DNA from 4 places in the Kitasatospora sp. NPDC127035 genome. Region 4 is predicted to be linked to each of the others. Evidence: riboswitches for the same ligand, from Rfam matches in the RefSeq annotation. Region 4 holds a riboswitch; each other region holds the start of a gene.
The links. Region 4 has a riboswitch for cyclic di-AMP ahead of ACFWIC_RS01145 (transglycosylase family protein). Riboswitches for the same ligand answer to the same signal wherever they lie in the genome.
Positions count from the first base shown of each region.

Region 1: another riboswitch for cyclic di-AMP. It lies ahead of ACFWIC_RS36520 (peptidoglycan DD-metalloendopeptidase family protein); the one in region 4 lies ahead of ACFWIC_RS01145 (transglycosylase family protein).
Region 2: another riboswitch for cyclic di-AMP. It lies ahead of ACFWIC_RS09530 (M23 family metallopeptidase); the one in region 4 lies ahead of ACFWIC_RS01145 (transglycosylase family protein).
Region 3: another riboswitch for cyclic di-AMP. It lies ahead of ACFWIC_RS14530 (transglycosylase family protein); the one in region 4 lies ahead of ACFWIC_RS01145 (transglycosylase family protein).

Region 1 covers NZ_JBHXDN010000086.1:37,322-39,512, reverse strand. The annotation lists gene ACFWIC_RS36520 (peptidoglycan DD-metalloendopeptidase family protein) at 1-961, opposite strand, end outside; cyclic di-AMP (ydaO/yuaA leader) riboswitch at 965-1,126, opposite strand; gene ACFWIC_RS36515 (MFS transporter) at 1,437-2,191, shown strand, end outside.
Region 2 covers NZ_JBHXDN010000010.1:169,574-171,764, reverse strand. The annotation lists gene ACFWIC_RS09535 (hypothetical protein) at 1-145, shown strand, start outside; gene ACFWIC_RS09530 (M23 family metallopeptidase) at 272-1,141, opposite strand; cyclic di-AMP (ydaO/yuaA leader) riboswitch at 1,154-1,312, opposite strand; gene ACFWIC_RS09525 (YiaA/YiaB family inner membrane protein) at 1,557-1,847, shown strand; gene ACFWIC_RS09520 (alpha/beta fold hydrolase) at 1,986-2,191, shown strand, end outside.
Region 3 covers NZ_JBHXDN010000017.1:8,303-10,493, reverse strand. The annotation lists gene ACFWIC_RS14535 (cytochrome P450) at 1-715, shown strand, start outside; cyclic di-AMP (ydaO/yuaA leader) riboswitch at 946-1,092, shown strand; gene ACFWIC_RS14530 (transglycosylase family protein) at 1,098-2,051, shown strand.
Region 4 covers NZ_JBHXDN010000002.1:17,089-19,279, reverse strand. The annotation lists gene ACFWIC_RS01145 (transglycosylase family protein) at 30-1,361, opposite strand; cyclic di-AMP (ydaO/yuaA leader) riboswitch at 1,348-1,544, opposite strand; gene ACFWIC_RS01140 (hypothetical protein) at 1,779-2,191, shown strand, end outside.

The DNA.
Region 1 (2,191 bases), on a different contig from region 4:
AGCCGGTGCGGATCTCGAAGTGCAGGTGCGGGCCGGTCACGTTGCCGGTCGCACCGGAGAGGCCGATCTGCTGGCCGGCGGTGACGGTCTGACCGACCTTCACCGCGATCGAGGACAGGTGCGCGTACTGGGCGTACTTGCCGTCGGCGAGCTTGATCTCGACCTCGTTGCCGTAGGCGCCGCCGTTGCCGGCCTTCACCACGGTGCCGGCCGCGATGGCGCGCAGCGGGGTGCCGGTGGCAGCGGAGAAGTCGACACCGGTGTGGTGGCCGGAGGACCACATGGAACCGGCGACACCGTAGGCGGTACCGAGCTTGGTACCGGCCAGCGGGGCGACGTAGCCGGAGGAGGCGACCACGGGAGCCGGCGCCGGGGCGGCGGGCTTCGCGGCCTGGACCGGCGCGGGCTTGGCGGCGGGCGCGGCGGGCTTCGCGGCCGGGGCGACCGGCTTGACGGCCGGGGCGGCGGGCTTCGCGGCCGGGGCGGCGGGCTTGGCGGCCGGCTTCACCGAGTCCTGCGAGACCTGCGGCTTGGCGGCGGGCGCGGCCGGCTTGGCGGCCTCGACGGCCTTGCCGCCGAGTGCGAGCTGCTGGCCCGGGTAGATCAGGTTCGGGTTGGCGCCGACGACCGAGCGGTTGTGCTCGTACAGGGCCTCCCAGCCGCCCTGGACGTTCTTCGCGTCGGCGATCTTCGACAGGGTGTCCCCGCCGGCGACCTTGTAGGTCTCCTCGGCCGCGGCGGCCGGGGCGGTCTCGGCGGCCGGAGCGGCGGCCGGGGCGGCGTCGACGCTGGCGGCGCCGTTCCAGGTGCTGGTCTGGTGGGGCTTGGCGGCCGGAGCCTCGTGGGCCTGGGCGCTCACCGCGGTGACCAGCGGGAGGGCGAAGGCGGCGCCGGTGACGGCGGTGGCGATACCGATGCGGACGGCGCGGGGCAGGGCGATACGACGAGCCTGTGCGGCCATGGCTGATGTCCTCTCCGACGCCTACGAGGTGAGCTGTCGGGTTCGGGCTGGAGTTGCCCGGCCGCATCTAGGCGGCTTCACCCCAAGCCGGACCGCGAATTCCGGTCCGGCGACTTACCTTTGGGTCCCCCGCTCCTGCCGAACAGAGTTCGTTGCGTACCACCGGGCAGCGGCAGGACTAGGCGTTCCACCCGGTGGCCACCCGGGCTGACGCCGGGCGGTCGCTGAACTAAAACTCATCCGTCCGAGTGAAGCAATGTCGATCTCTTGAACTCGCAACAAAACACCGGACCGCCGTCACGCTCCGAATGATCGGCTGCACAGTACGCACACAATCGATTCACGGCGTGCCACTGATCCACGACCCTCCGCCGATTTCCGGACCGGTCCGCACACGATCACTCACGGAAAGCCATCCGCCGACACGCCCCCGGTGACCCTTGTCACGTCGGCCCCCGGGGCGGACGATCATGCCGTGGCCACCTCCGAGGCCGGCATCCTGCGGTTGGGCACCGCGCAGGGTCGCTGGGTACTTCTGGCGACGGTGCTCGGCTCCAGCCTGGCGATGCTCGACGGGACCGTCGTGAACGTCGCGCTGCCCAGGATCGGGACCGATCTCGACGCCCCGCTCGCTGCCCTGCAGTGGACGCTCAACGCCTACCTGCTCACCCTGGCCGGGCTGATCCTGCTCGGCGGCGCGCTCGGGGACCGGTACGGCCGGCGCCGGATCTTCCTGCTCGGCGTGGTCTGGTTCGCCGTCGCCTCCGCGGCCTGCGCGGCCGCGCCCACCATCGAGGTGCTGGTCGCCGCCCGCGCGGTGCAGGGCGTCGGCGGGGCCCTGCTCACCCCGGGATCACTGGCGATGCTCCAGGCGGTCTTCCACCCCGAGGACCGCTCCGCCGCGGTCGGCCTCTGGTCCGGCCTCGGCGGGGTGTCGGCGGCGGTCGGACCGTTCCTCGGCGGCTGGCTGGTGGACGGGCCGGGCTGGCGGTGGATCTTCCTCCTGAACGTCCCGCTGGCCGTGCTGGTCGTCGCGGTGACCGCCCGACACGTGCCGGAGAGCCGGGACGAGTCCTCGACCGGCCGGTTCGACGTCCTCGGCGCGGTGCTGGCCGCAGTGGCCCTGGGGACCTTCACCTACGCGCTGACCGCCGCCGGGGAGGGCCTCTCCCCGGGGGTCTGGCTCACCGGGGCGGCCGGGCTGCTGCTGGGCGTGGCCTTCGTGCTGGT
Region 2 (2,191 bases), on a different contig from region 4:
CCTGGCGGCGCTCCCGGAGGAGACGCCGGACGACCCGTCGGACCTCCGGTGGGACCACCCGTCGGACGACCCGTCGGGCGACCGGTGGGACGACCCGTCGGGCGAGCCGCACGGGGAAGAGTCCGGGGAGCGGCCCGGGGCGTGACGGACGCGCGGGAGCCCCGGCGCGGTCCTCGAAGGACCGCGCCGGGGCTCCTCGGCGTCGAACGGGTCGCAGCGCCTCGCGGGCTGCCGGGCTCGGCTCAGCGCGGCTCGGCAGGGGTCGCAGGGATCAGGGGTTGATGCCGCGCTGCTCGAACCAGCTCTCCGGGTCGACCGGGGCGCCGCCGCCGGGCCGGACCTCCAGGTGCAGGTGCGGGCCGGTGACGTTGCCGGTGGCACCGACCTTGCCGATCTGCTGGCCGGGGACGACCTTGCCCGAGCCCTTGATGATCGAGGAGAGGTGGCAGTACCAGATCTCGGTGCCGTCGGGCAGGGTCTCGACGATCCGGTAGCCGTAGGACCCGGCCCAGCCGGCCGAGGTGATGGTGCCCTGGCCGACCGCGTAGACGGCGGTGCCCGTGTCGGCGGCGAAGTCCAGGCCGGTGTGCAGGTGGGCCCAGTAGCGGGCGCTCTGGCCGTAGTGGGCGGAGAGGCTGTAGTCGCGCACCGGCAGGTTGATGGCGGCGAGCTTGGCCTTCTCGGCCTCCTCGGCGGCGCGCTTGGCCTGCGCCTGCTGGGCGACCTGGGCGGCGCGCTTGGCCTCGGCCTCCTGGGCGGCCTGCACCCGGGCGGTCTCGTCGGCGGCGGTGCGCTGGCTGTCGGCCTGCTGCTGGATCCTGGCGGCGAGGGCGAGCCCGGGGTCGGCCGAGAGGGCGACCGGGGTCTCGTCCGGCACCTCGACGGCGGGCGCGGCGGCCGGCGTCGCGGAGGCGAAGCCGGTGGCGCCCAGGGTGGCCGCGACGGCGGTGACGCCGAGCAGCGGAGCGGTGCCGCGGGTCTGACGGGGCATCCGGTGCCGGTTGATCTCGGCGGTCTGCGGAGCGGTCTCGTCCGCCGGGCCGCCGAACAGGCCCGGGTGGGCCGCAGGGCGGGGGTGGTCGAGCAGCTGGGTACCGGCGGAGAAGCCGGACGGGTGTGCCGGGGTGTGCGTCGACGCCACGGAGGCGCGCTCCTTTCCTTCCTTCGCGCCTACCGGGTTAGCTGACGGGTTCGGAGCAGGAAGGTCTCCTACGGCTGGGCCTGGGCCCGGCCGATTCACCCCAAGGAACATGGTTCCCCGGCTCCCTGGCCTGCCCGAAGGCCGGCCGGCGGGATTAGGCGACGGCGCACGGTGCCGTCTGGTTACGGCGTTAGGGACCGCGCTGCGTTATCAAACGTTAATCCGAGAGGCCCCCGATTCCAAGCCATCTGTTGAGGAGGACGGGATACGGGCCGGACACGCGCGGTCCGATGGGCGTTTTGGGACGATTGACGACAACTGACACTACCGAACGTGATAGGACGTCAACGAACGGCCCCCCATCTGAGTACCTCTACTCATGTGCGACCGGAGTCCGCGCGGCCATCCTGGCGCCATGAGCACACCGATGCAGTCACGCACCACGGCCGCGTACTACGTCCAGGCCGTCCTGTCCTTCTTCCTGTCCGCCGTCGCCCTCGCGATCGGCATCGCCTACCTCCCGGTCGGGGCCTGGACCCGGGCCTTCCTCGGCCTCGGCCTGCTCTACACCATCACCTCCGCGTTCACGCTGGCCAAGGTGGTCCGGGACCGGCAGGAGTCCACCGAGCTGGTCACCCGGGTCGACCAGGCCCGGCTGGACAAGCTGCTGGCCGAGCACGACCCGTTCAAGGTGGAGGGGGTCTGAGGCGGAGGGCGCCCCGGCGCCTCCGCCGGGAGCGGTCACCGGGCCGGCCGCCGGACCGGTCGTCACGCCCGGCCGCCGCGCCCGCCCCCCTCGGAAGCGGGTCATAGCTTGACGGCTAAGGCTATTAGCCTTAGCTTTATGGCTATCGGCGCAGTCGCCGACGACCCGAACCCGCGCGGCGAGCCCGCCCGCGGCGGACCGAGGAGGCCCACCATGACCGGCACCGCCCCCGTCACCCGCTACCTCGACCTCCCCGGCGGCCGACTCGCCTTCGACGACTCCGGCCACGGCGACGGCGTCCCCGTCGTTCTGCTCCCCGGCATGCTCGACAGCCGGGCCACCTA
Region 3 (2,191 bases), on a different contig from region 4:
GATGCGCGAGTACCTGGCGGAGCTGATCCACCGCAAGCGGGCGGACCTCGGGGACGACCTGATCTCCGGGCTGATCCGGGCCGGTGACCACGGCGAGCACCTCACCGAGAACGAGGCCGCGGCGATGGCCTTCATCCTGCTCTTCGCCGGGTTCGAGACGACCGTGAACCTGATCGGCAACGGCACGTACGCGCTGTTGCGCAATCCCGGCCAGCGCGCCCTGCTCCAGGAGTCGATCGCCCGTGGCGAGAGCGGTCTGCTGGAGACCGGGATCGAGGAACTCCTGCGCTACGACGGGCCGGTGGAGCTGGCGACGTGGCGGTTCGCGACCAGCCCGCTGACCATCGGAGGGGTGGACATCCCGGCCGGGGACCCGGTGCTGGTCGTGCTCGCGGCGGCGGACCGGGACCCGGCGCGGTTCGCCGACGAGAACACCCTCGACCTGGCCCGCGCGGACAACCCGCACCTGGGCTTCGGGCACGGCATCCACTACTGCATCGGCGCCCCGCTGGCCCGGTTGGAGGGGCGGTCCGCGCTGGCCACGCTGCTCTCCCGGCTGCCCGACCTGCGGCTCGCCGAGAGCCCGGAGAACCTGCGGTGGCGCGGTGGTCTGATCATGCGTGGACTTCGTGAACTTCCCGTGGAATTCACCCCCGAGAAGATGCCCGAAAGGGCCTCTTCCGGGCAGTCGTCCGGTGCTCCGTCCGATCGGTGAGGCGACCCGCGACACGCTGACGGAAGGTCTCCGACCAGGCAGGACGGCGAGATTGAACCGCCACCAACCCGGACATAGCGCCCCCGTTGGTGAGCGATCCATCACCTGACGTGATTTCCGTGTGATACCGACGATATGAGCTTGTGATTGCTCTACGGATCTGTCTACTCTCCGTGGAGTTCGCAGCTGCGAGCCCCGAGCACGGAACGCCGAGTCCTGCCCGTCGTGCCCCGGGAAACCGACCAGACCCTGGGCAGGGGCGGGGGAACCAGGTTTGTTGCCGTCCCCCACGGCTTGGGGTGAAGCCGCCTCGCGCGGCCGGGCCACCTCCCGGTCCGAACCCGACAGCTCACCTCGCAGGCGTGCGGAGAGGGACCTCTTCATGCTGTTCGTCGGAACCGGCCGTCATCGTCGTCGTACCCAGACCGAGAAGGCCATCGCCGTCGCCGGCGTCGCCGGTGTCGGGCTGGCCCTGCCGATCCTCAGCGCCACCGGTGCCTCCGCCGCCCCGGTCTCCACCTGGGACGCGGTCGCCCAGTGCGAGGCCGGCGGCAACTGGAGCATCAACACCGGCAACGGCTTCTACGGCGGCCTGCAGTTCACGCCCAGCACCTGGAAGGCGTTCGGCGGCACCTCGTACGCGCCGCAGGCCAACCAGGCCTCCAAGGCGCAGCAGATCTCGGTGGCCGAGAAGGTCCTCGCCTCGCAGGGGCCGGGCGCCTGGCCGGTCTGCTCCAAGAAGGCGGGCCTGAGCAAGGGCGGCGCCCCGGCGGCGGTCGACACCTCGGCGGACGCCAAGCCGGCCGTCCCGCAGGCCGCCACCCAGCCGAGCGCGCCGCAGACCACCGCCCCGCAGACCACCGCGCCGAAGCACGCCGCGCCGAAGTCGGCCCAGCAGGAGAAGCCGGCCCAGGCGGCCAAGCAGGCCCCGAAGCACGCCGCGCCGAAGCCGCAGGCCCAGCAGGACCGGCCGCAGGTGCAGCAGTACGGGCAGGCCCCGTCCTTCTCCGGCACGTCCGGCTGGGACGCCGACGCGAAGGTGTTCTGGTACGAGAACAACGGCGGCTGGTACTGGACCAGCCACCAGAGCGTCTACCAGCAGTACGCCGGTCAGGCCGCGGTCCAGGACGCCCGTCCGGCCGCCGCCCAGAGCGCCCCGGCCGCCCAGCAGGGCGCGGGCCACGGCTACACCGTCCGGGCGGGCGACACGCTCGCCGGCATCGCCGCCGGCCAGGGTGTCTCCGGCGGCTGGCAGGCGCTCTACGACGGCAACCGCGGCACCGTCGGCGGCGACCCCGACCTGATCGTCCCCGGCCAGGTGCTCACCCTCGGCTGATGCCGTTTCGCCGGTGGATCGCGAGGGGGGCCGGGTTCGACCGGGTCCGGCCCCTTCGTCCCGATCCGGCCCCCTTCCGTGGGGCAACCAGGTGAACTACCGGCGGGTAGCCGTGCCACACGCTGAGACGGGACCCGGGC
Region 4 (2,191 bases):
GGCTTTCGCGGGTCAGACCCGGCCGTGGGTCAGACCCGGCCGGCGAAGTCCGGGGCCCAGTTGGCCAGGGTCTGGGTCCGCACGCCCGACCTCGGGTTGGCGGCCTCGACGTACTTGCCGTCACCGATGTAGAGCGCGACGTGGTGGACGCCGGAGTCCTTGCCGTTGTTGGACCAGAACAGCAGGTCGCCCGGCTTGAGGGCGTCGAGCGAGACGTGCGTGGACGCGGCGGCCTGGTCGGCGGCGACGCGCGGGACGGTGATGCCCGCGGCGCGCAGCGCGGCCTGGGTGAGGCCGGAGCAGTCCCAGCCGCCGTTGCCGGTGCCGCCGTAGACGTAGGCCTGGCCGACCTTCGACTGGGCGAAGGAGACGGCCGCGGCCATGCTGCCGGTGGCGGCCTGGGCCGGGGCCGGGGTCTCGGCCTGGGCGGCGGGCTTGGCGGCCGGCTTGGTGGCCGGGGCGGGGGTCTGGGCGGCCGGCTCGGTGGTGGCGGTGCCGGTCCCCGTGTCCTTGGCCCGGTTGAACCAGTCGAAGCCCTTGCCGGACTCCTCCGAGGCCTGGTTGCCCTTGGCCCGGTCGCCGAAGGTCAGGTGCTGGCCCGGGTAGATGCTGTGCGGGCCCTCGGTCAGGGTGGCGCGGTTGAGCTCGTAGAGCCGCTCCCAGCCGCCCTGGACGTCGTTCTTGTCGGCGATGGAGGAGAGCCAGTCGCCGACGGCCACGGTGTAGTCGGCGGACTGCTTCCGGTCGCCCTGCTGGCCGGTCTGCTGGCGCCACTGGCGCCCGTCCTGGCCGCCGTCGCCCTGGCGGGCGGCGTCGGTGGCGGCGGGAGCCTGCGCCTGCGGCTGGGCGGCCTTGGGCGCGGCGGGCTGCGTGGCCTTCGGCTGGGCGGCGGGCTTGGCGGCCGGGGCCGGGGTCTGGACGGCCGGCTTGGCGGCGGCCGTGGAGGTGTCGACGGCGGCCGGGGTGCCGCCCTTGGTCAGGCCGGCCTTGACCGAGCAGACCGGCCAGGCACCGGGGCCCTGCACGGCGAGCACCTTCTCGGCGATCGCTATCTGCTGGTCCTTGGTGGCGAGGTCGGCGCGCGCGGCGAACGAGGTGCCGCCGAACTCGGCCCAGGTGGAGCTGGTGAACTGGAGTCCGCCGTAGAAGCCGTTGCCGGTGTTGATGCTCCAGTTGCCGGTGCTCTCGCACTGGGCGACCTTGTCCCAGGTGGCGACGGAGGCGGCCGAGGCGGTGCCGGTGGTGAGGCAGGGGATGGTGAGGCCGATGCCCGCGACGCCGAGGGTGGCGATGGCGCGACGGGTGCGGCTGGACAGGCGGGTGCCGTTGGTGGGCAGCATGAAGACGCGGTCCTCTCCCACGCCTGCGAGGTGAGCTGTCGGATTCGGGCTGGAGTTGCCCGGCCGCGCTGTGGACGCGGCTTCACCCCTAGCCCTGGTCGGTCCGGGGACCGGCCTGGGCGAACTACCTGTGGTTCCCCCGCTCCTGCCGTGGTGCTTCGTACTTCCAGCGCACCCGACGGCAGGACTCGGCGTTGCAGGGGAGCTGGGTCCGTGTGGCCACGAACGGGGAGCACGTTAAGCAGAGCCGCCTTCAAACCGCAAACATGTGTGAGGCACGTCACTGTTTGCGAAATCCGTGGTGGGTGGCTGTCCTTCATGATCAGAAATGACCGATTTCATGCAACGCCCGTCGCGGTCAACGCAACTGCCTATGCTTCAGAGCGTCGGTAGGACGCCGGCGCCGCCGCAGCCGCCCGTGGGGAGGGCTACGCACCGATGGCCATGGACGAGGACCCGGACCCCGCCCGGCCGACCGGCCGGGCGCGCGGAGCGCACCGCAGGGCAAAGCATCGCAGAGCGGACATCCCGCCCGAACCGCACCTAACTCCCTTAAGTCGCCGCACTTTACTGCGCTGGCTCGCCGTCGGCACCGCCTTCGCGGCGGTCAGCGGCGAGGAGGTGCTGCGGCGCTCGCTGAGCGGCCCGACCGAACCGGTCGCCGCCGTCGCCGGATCGTCCACGGCCGTCGGCGCGGACCGGACGGGAGCCGGAGGCCACGGTGGGGCGTCCCCCGAGGCCGCTCCGGTCGGCGCCGCGCCCGAACAGCCGGCCCCCGCGCCCACCGTCGACCAGAGCGGCCGCCGCTGGTCCGACCCGGCCGGCTGGGGCGGTGCCGTGCCCGGCCCGAG